Regions from separate parts of the Solibacillus daqui genome, predicted to be linked through region 1. Evidence: predicted binding sites of a transcription regulator. Region 1 holds the regulator's gene; the other holds the start of a gene.
What was found. The regulator NrdR, encoded in region 1, represses ribonucleotide reductase genes. The targets are predictions, from matches to a motif close to AACACNATATATNGTGTT.

Region 1 (4,438 bases):
GCGTTTAGCGAGAAAGTTAAAATCAAAACATATTAAGCCGCTCCTAAGGGTAGTGACCGTGTTACTGATTGTACAAATAATGGTAGATTATTTGAAATAATTAGGGCTAAATTATTTCAAAGATAAGAAAGTAAATAAATTGTAACACCCACAGTCTCCGGATTGTGGGTGTTACAATTTGTGGACAAAATAACTATAACAAATCTTCTTTGATTAGAATTCAACAACCAAAAGAAAGTAAAAGTCACACCAGGAATTTTCTTAGTATAACACAGTTGTCTCAAGAGTAACTTAAATCAACAGATACATATGCTTGATACTATGGGTGGCATGACAAGAAAGGTGAATGGATGTGATTTTTCACCATATAAATTATTAAGAAATCAATGGCAAACGGTCGTATTGAAGTTAATTCGATGAGGCATTACAGAACAGGAAAAGAAACGAATTCAACCAAGACGACTACTACAGGCTTTTTCACAAAATGGTAAAAATTTCTATGTTCATGCCCCAAAATAAAACGATTTGCCATCATATTATGAAAAATATGTGGATAAATGAATCGTAACATGATTACATTCTGATTTACTTTGTAAAAGATAAACATCTTTGTTGTAGCTACTCAGCCATTATTATCAGAATATAACAACTTTATGAATGTGCGTAAAATGTGTTCACCTTTTTGAAATATGTGTTATACTAATCAACGAATAAAGAAAACGAATGAAATGTACTTTTAGGAGGATTTAAAAAATATGACAGTTTCTATTGCAATTAATGGTTTCGGCCGTATTGGTCGTATGGTGTTCCGCCAAGCAATGATGCGCGGTGACGTAAATATCGTAGCGGTAAATGCGAGCTACCCATCTGAAACGTTAGCACATTTAATTAAGTATGACACAAATCACGGCGTATTCCCAGGTACTGTCGAAGCTATCGAAGGTGCTTTAATCGTAAACGACAAACGCGTTGAATTAGTAAGCGAACGCGATCCATTAAAATTACCATGGGCTGAAATGGGCGTAGATATCGTAATCGAAGCAACTGGTAAATTTAATGACCGTGCGAAAGCAGCAATGCATTTAGAAGCTGGTGCGAAAAAAGTTATTTTAACTGCTCCAGGTAAAAATGAAGATATTACAGTAGTATTAGGTGTAAATGACGACAAATTAGATTTATCTAAACATGACGTGATTTCAAATGCATCTTGTACAACGAACTGTTTAGCTCCAGTAGTGAAAGTATTAAACGATGAGTTTGGTATCGTAAACGGTTTAATGACGACAGTTCACGCTTACACAAATGATCAAAACAACATTGACAACCCGCATAAAGACTTACGTCGTGCGCGTAACTGTGCTTCGTCAATTATCCCAACTTCAACTGGTGCAGCAAAAGCTTTACGCTTAGTATTACCAGAATTAGATGGCAAAATTCACGGCATGGCATTACGTGTACCAACACCAAACGTTTCGTTAGTAGACTTAGTTGTTGATTTAGAACGTGATGTAACAGTAGAAGAAGTAAATGCTACATTTAAAGCGGCTGCTGATGGCAAAATGAATGGTATTTTAAATTTCAACTTAGAGCCATTAGTATCTTCAGATTACAACACAACAACATTCTCATCTACAGTAGATGGTTTATCAACAATCGTTTTAGGTGACCGTAAAGTAAAAGTAATCGCTTGGTACGACAACGAGTGGGGTTACTCAGCTCGCGTAGTAGACTTAGCAACGAAAATTGCAAACGAATTAGCAGTAGTAAACTCTTAATTTGAAAATTCCTAAGCTTTTTGTAGAACGACTTGTTTCTACAAAAAGCTTTTTTTGATTGTTTATATGCTATGAACACTATATAATTTTAAAGCATTCATTTTGAATACAATATAGACGCGTAGGAATCACTATTTCCATTGCGCGCTTTTTGATATAATAAAGATATTAATTAAACGACTTAGGAGAAAAAACTATGAGATGTCCAGCTTGTCAATACAATGGCACACGTGTTGTTGATTCAAGACCTGTTGATGATAATAAAGAAATTCGTAGACGTCGTGAATGCGAATCATGCAGTTTTCGTTTTACGACATTCGAAAAAATAGAAGAAACACCATTAATTGTTGTGAAAAAGGAAGGCTCACGCGAAGAATTTAGCCGTGAAAAAGTATTGCGTGGTTTAATTCGCGCATGCGAAAAGCGTCCTGTTTCATTAGAGCAGCTAGAAGAACTCGTACTTGCAATTGAAAAAGAGCTTCGTCATTTAGGTAATGCTGAAGTCCGCTCTGAAGATGTGGGGGAAATGGTAATGGACCGACTATCAAAAGTCGATGAAGTTGCCTACGTGCGCTTTGCATCCGTTTACCGTCAATTCAAAGACATTACGGTATTTATCGATGAACTAAAAGAAATTATGACCCGTCAATCGAATTCGAAATAATAAAGGGAGGGACGAAAATGGTTCACTTCAAAGAATTACAGCCTACGGATCATTTTGAAATTACGCTCCCTCACGCACTTTCAACAAATGAACGTCAATTATTAACATTATTTTATCAGCCGTTAATTGGCCCCCCACCTATTAGTTTGTATTTAACGTTGTGGGCAGAAGCAGAAAGCCATAGTGTGCAGGTGATGAACCATTATTATTTAATGCAAGTGTTATCACTACCACTAAAGCAAGTATTTGAAGCGCGTGTAGCGCTAGAAGCAATCGGCCTCCTTCGTACATGGCGTAAAGACGTCGCGGATGGTCGCCATTTTCTCTATGAATTAGTGCGCCCACTTGATGCGGCAAGTTTTTTTAAAGATCCGCTTTTATCGATGTTTTTATTTAGTAAGATCGGAGAAGGGGCTTATCGTAAACTGCGTCAACGCTTTTTAACAATGCCAAATAAGGCTCAATTTGAAGAGGTGACGCGCACATTTACTGATGTGTATCGCCCAATCAATCAAAGCTTACCTATGGACGATTTAGAGATAAATCAAGCGACAACTGGGGATTATCCTTTTTACTATGAGCAATTTGATTTTAAATTATTACAGGCTGGCCTATCGGAGCAATTAATTCCAAGTGCAGCATTAACGCTTGAGGCACGAGATACAATTGCTAAACTTGCATTTTTATACAATTTATCACCGCTTCATATGCAAAAAGTGGTCATCACCGCATTAGATGAGCACAATAAGTTAACGACAGAACGTTTAAAACGAGCAGCAGCAGATTTTTATAAACTGACAGTGTCAACAGATGCGCCAGTGTTAACGAAAGCTTTTGAAAAACAAATAGAAGTAGCTGTTGATGAAAATTTATCAAAAGAGCAAGAACTACTGCAATATTTAGAAACAACGGCACCGGTTCAAGTTTTACGTGATATCAACAACGGCAAAGAACCGATCCCCTCTTCGATACAGCTTGCTGAAGATTTAGTCGTGAAATATGGAATGTCCGTTGGTGTAGTAAACGTTTTATTAGAATACGTTATGCTATCAACAGACATGAAGTTACCTAAGGCTTACGTTGAAAAAATTGCGGACCACTGGAATCGAAAACAGTTAAAAACGGCGAAAGAAGCGATGGAATTGGCACGACAAGAGCGTGATAAGTATTCGCAGTGGAAACAAGAAAGTGCGCAACCAAAACAAACGCAAACGAAAAAGCCAACCTATAATAATCGAAAAAGTGGCCGTGACGAGCAAGTACCAGATTGGTTTTATAAGCGTAATGAGGAACCACTTCAAGATAAGCAACCAGACGGAGCAATCGATTTTGAAAAAGAGCGCTTAAAAATATTACAAAAGCTTGATAGGGCAGGTGAATAGCAATCGAACCAATTAATAATCAATTAAACGAAATTAAAAAGCGTATGCCCTCATTTGAAGAACGTTTTGAAGCAATTCGTCGTGAAACGATCGAACACCCAAAAGTTCAAGAATTTTTACGCGAACATGAGCAGCAAGTAACGAAGGAAATGGTTGAAATTAGCTTACCGAAGCTATTAGAGTATACCGGGCAATCCCTAACATGCTGCGGCTGTGGTAATACGAATCAATGTACTAATTTACTAAAAGGTTATATTCCGAAGTTGTTCATTACGCGCAATGTTATTGATATTACGTATGTCTCATGCGAGCAAAAGCAACGTGAAGATGAGCGCCGTGACGTAGCGAATATGATTTCGAGTATGCATATGCCAAAAGATGTGTTAAAGGCGACATTAAAAGATTTAGCGATCGACAATCATTCGCGTTTAACGATTGCTGATCAAGCAGCAGAGTTTGTCGCAACATATAAACGTACAGGAGAGCTACCGAAAAAAGGCTTTTACTTATATGGTAAATTTGGTGTTGGTAAATCCTTTGTTCTCGGTGCAATTGCCAATGAGCTTGCAACATTAAAAGTGAAAACTGTTGTTGTATTCGTACCAGAATTTTTACGT
Region 2 (4,438 bases), 390 kb from region 1:
ATCGCGAAACGTCTGTTAGACTTTGGCTACCACCCACCAACAGTTTACTTCCCATTAAATGTGGAAGAGGGGATTATGATTGAGCCAACTGAAACAGAATCTAAAGAAACATTAGACGCATTCTGTGATGCAATGATTCAAATTGCGCAAGAAACAATTGATAATCCTGCATTAGTGCAAGAAGCGCCTCATACAACTGTTGTAAACCGTTTAGATGAGACACGCGCTGCACGTACACCAGTGTTACGTTACACAAAACCTGAAGCAGTAGCACAGGAAGTTTAATAAAAACTTAGGAGTCAGAGGGAATCTTCTGGCTCTTTTTTTGTTCACAGGTAAGACTTCTAACGAAATAACTATATAATAGTAGAAACTCATAAATGTGCATGAAAAAAACTCTCTAAAATGCTAGAGAGTTTTTATGGATTAGTTTTTAGATTTTACTTTACCAGTCCAAGTCTTGAAGCCGCCTTGTAATTGGTAAATTTGGCTGTAGCCTTTTTTCTTTAATGTTAAGGCTGCACGTGCACTTCGACCAGTATTTTGACAGTATAGGTAAACTGGTAAGTCTGGACGGATTTCTTTATGACGGTTGTTTAATTGCGTCATAGGAATGTTACGAGCACCTAAAATATGACCCGCTTCGAATTCTTTTGGTTCGCGTAAGTCGATTAATTGTGCTTTACGGTAGCCTTCGATAAACTGTTCTTGTGTTAAATTAATTACGGCTTTTTTTAAGCGCATTGAGTTGATCACGATATAAGCAACGATCACAACTAGGATAACGAGAATTGTGTATAAAATTGTCACAGCGTTATTGCCCCTTTCTTTCTGTAATTTCTATTATAAGAGAATAACTAGAGATAGTCGAGCTAGTTTGTTAAAATGAACAATTGGAGGCGAGGAAATTTTGAAACAACAATGGTATTTTATCAATTCGGGTCCGTGTCACCCAGCTTATAATATGGCGTTAGATGAAGCGTTGTTAGATTGGCATAGTGTGGGTGAAATTCCACCAGTTATTCGTTTTTATGAATGGAACCCTGCAACAGTGTCTATTGGTTACTTCCAGCGAGCGCATAAAGATATTAATTTACAAAATGTGAAAGAACAAAATTTAGGCTTTGTGCGTCGTCCTACGGGTGGTCGTGCAGTGTTACATGACCAGGAGCTAACCTATTCAGTTATTGTGTCGGAAAGCTATCCAAATATGCCTGCAACGGTGACAGAAGCTTATCGTATTATTAGTGAAGGGATTTTGTTAGGATTCCAAAAACTTGGCTTAGAGGCGTATTTTAGCGTGCCAGAGACGAAGGAACAATTTGAGGATTTAAAGAAACCAAAAAGTGCAGTTTGTTTTGATGCACCAAGCTGGTATGAATTAGTCGTTGAAGGAAAAAAGGTTGCGGGTAGTGCGCAAACACGTCAAAAAGGTGTTATTTTGCAACATGGTGCTATTTTACTAGATTTGGATGAAGAACTATTACTTTCCGTGTTCAATTTTGAGTCGGATGAAGCAAAAGAGAGAATGCGAAAAAAATTACCTGAAAAAGCAGTAGCAATGAATCAATTTGTTGATACGCCATTTACGATTGCGGATTGTATTGAAGCTTTTTCAAATGGCTTTAAAGAAGCGCTTGATATTGAACTTGTACCATATCAATTGAATGAAACACAACAACAATATGTTGAACATTTAATGAAAAATAAATATTGTACGGATGAGTGGAATTATAGAAAATAAAAAACGAACATGTGTTTTAGTTTTTTGAAAAAAATTTTTATGTCTCGAAACGTTGATATACTTAAGGTTAACATAAATTCAAAAAAATCAAGACCTTGTTTGAAAAAAAAATATGTTGTAATCTTTTTTAAGTAAATAAATCCAGCTCAACATATAGGGTAGTCCTATTGAATCAAACACAATATCTTGTGTTTGATTCTCGTTTTTGTTGGGGACTATAAAATTAATAAATCGTTCAAAGGGGGCTTATGTGGTGGTAAGTGTGGTAGAACAATCCATCCCAGTCAATCAACTTAATCAAGATATTGAACAATTTCCGCAAGTGCATCCGATTACACCGGATATGCACATTACGCATAAAGGAGTTTCACGTCTTGTCATGATTGACCGTTATTCTTTTAAAGATACGGAAAAGAAAACATTAAAAGCAGGAGATTTTGTTGTCTTAACTGTGAAACAAGATCCCAAATTCCCAGCGCGTGGACTTGGAATTATCGAGGCTATTAATCAGGACAAAAAAACAGCCACTATTCGTATTGAAGAAGATTATCGTCATGTATTAGAAGGCGAGGAACAAACGACAGGCATAATTGAACGTTCATTAGATATTATTGAAAAGCCGCTCGAAATTTATTATGAGCAAATTGCAAAGCGTAATGCAACGGGCTTAGCCGCTGTTGAAACAACGGAGGAAAAACGCCAAGAATGGTTTGAAAAATTTTATGAACAGTTAGTTAAGATGAACTTTATACCAGCAGGGCGCGTTATTTATGGCGCTGGCTCTGAAACTGAAGTAACGTTCTTTAACTGTTACGTAATGCCATTTGTTGCGGATTCACGTGAAGGTATTAGTGATCACCGTAAGCAAGTAATGGAAATAATGAGCCGCGGTGGTGGTGTTGGTACGAATGGTTCAACACTACGCCCTCGCAACACATTAGCACGCGGAGTTAATGGTAAATCAAGTGGCTCAGTTAGCTGGTTGGATGATATTGCTAAGCTAACGCATCTTGTTGAACAAGGTGGTTCTAGACGTGGAGCACAAATGATTATGCTAGCTGATTGGCATCCTGATATTGTGGAATTTATCATTTCAAAAATGCAAAATCCACGTATTTTACGATATTTAATCGAAAATACAAATGATGAATCAATCATTCGTTTAGCAAAAGAAAAATTAAAATTCAAGCCTTTGTCTCAGCAAGAAGACGCGATGTATCAAGGGATTGTTAATTATAAAAACATCGAAGGCTTTGGTGGCTTTAATGAAGCAATTATTCGTGATGCTGAAACGAAGCTTCGCGATGGTGGTACGTACTCAGTCCACAACCCAGATTTCTTAACTGGCGCAAATATTTCGGTCACATTAACGAAAGAATTTATGGATGCGGTAGAAAACAATGAAGATTTCCCATTACGATTCCCAGATGTAGCGAATTACACGCCACAGCAAATGCTAGAATACAACGAAAAATGGCATGAAGTAGGCGATGTTCGCGAGTGGGAAAAGCTAGGTTACCCAGTACGCACTCACCGCACAATTAAGGCAAAAGAGCTGTGGAATTTAATTAATGTTTGTGCAACTTATGCAGCAGAGCCAGGAATTTTCTTCATTGATAATGCTAACGACATGACGAATGCTAAAGCGTATGGTCAGCAAGTCGTTGCAACGAATCCGTGTGGCGAACAACCACTTGCACCATATTCTGTTTGTAACCTAGCTGCGGTAAACTTAGCGATGTTTGCAAACAAAGAAACAAAAACAGTTGATTACGATGCATTACGTGAAACGGTAAAAGTCGGTGTACGTATGCAAGACAATGTAATTGATGCGACACCTTACTTCTTAGAGGATAACAAAAAGCAAGCCCTTGGCGAACGCCGTGTTGGTTTAGGTGTTATGGGCTTGGCCGATCTTTTAATTTATTGCGAAAAAGAATACGGCTCAGAAGAAGGTAACCAGCTAGTTGATGAGATTTTCAAAACGATTGCAACTGCTGCGTATGAACAATCAATCGAGTTAGCAACAGAGCGTGGTAGCTTCCCATTCTTACAAGGTGATACGGAAGAAGAAACAGCGCGTTTACGTGAAGCCTTTATCCATACTGGTTTCATGAAAAAAATGCCACAGCATATTCGCGAAGGTGTAGTTGCTAACGGTATTCGCAATTCACACCTATTAACAGTTGCACCGACTGGATCAACTGGTACCATGGTTGGTGTTGCAACAGGACTTGAGCCATACTTCAGCTTCACGTATTACCGTTCAGGACGTTTAGGGAAGTTTATTGAAGTAAAAGCAGAAATCGTTAAAGAGTATTTAGAGGCAAATCCAGGCGTAGATGAAAATAATTTACCAAGCTGGTTCAAATCGTCAATGGAGCTTTCAGCAGAGGCGCATGCCGATGTACAGTGCATCATCCAAAACTGGATTGATTCATCGATTTCGAAAACAGTAAACGCACCAAAAGGCTATGGTGTAGAGCAGGTACAAAAAGTGTACGAGCGTCTTTATAATGGTGGCGCAAAAGGCGGAACGGTATACGTAGACGGCTCTCGTGATACACAAGTTTTAACACTTAAAGCGGAAGAAGCAAATAGTGATGAACAATTAGAATTTGAAGAATTAAAGCAAGCCGAGGAACAGGTAAAGCGTCAAGTCGTATTAGTGGATACAATTAAACCATTAACAGA

Region 2: O7776_RS12295 (vitamin B12-dependent ribonucleotide reductase) is a predicted target of NrdR. The motif match lies at 1,920-1,937, and genes of this name have one in related genera.

The regions. Positions count from the first base shown of each region.
Region 1 covers NZ_CP114887.1:2,923,801-2,928,238, reverse strand. The annotation lists gene O7776_RS14315 (sulfite exporter TauE/SafE family protein) at 1-100, shown strand, start outside; partial or broken gene O7776_RS20385 (IS91 family transposase) at 229-516, shown strand; gene O7776_RS14310 (glyceraldehyde-3-phosphate dehydrogenase) at 756-1,775, shown strand; gene nrdR (transcriptional regulator NrdR) at 1,972-2,439, shown strand; gene O7776_RS14300 (replication initiation and membrane attachment family protein) at 2,457-3,821, shown strand; gene dnaI (primosomal protein DnaI) at 3,824-4,438, shown strand, end outside.
Region 2 covers NZ_CP114887.1:2,534,104-2,538,541, reverse strand. The annotation lists gene gcvPB (aminomethyl-transferring glycine dehydrogenase subunit GcvPB) at 1-285, shown strand, start outside; gene O7776_RS12305 (rhodanese-like domain-containing protein) at 427-810, opposite strand; gene O7776_RS12300 (lipoate--protein ligase family protein) at 965-1,744, shown strand; gene O7776_RS12295 (vitamin B12-dependent ribonucleotide reductase) at 1,998-4,438, shown strand, end outside.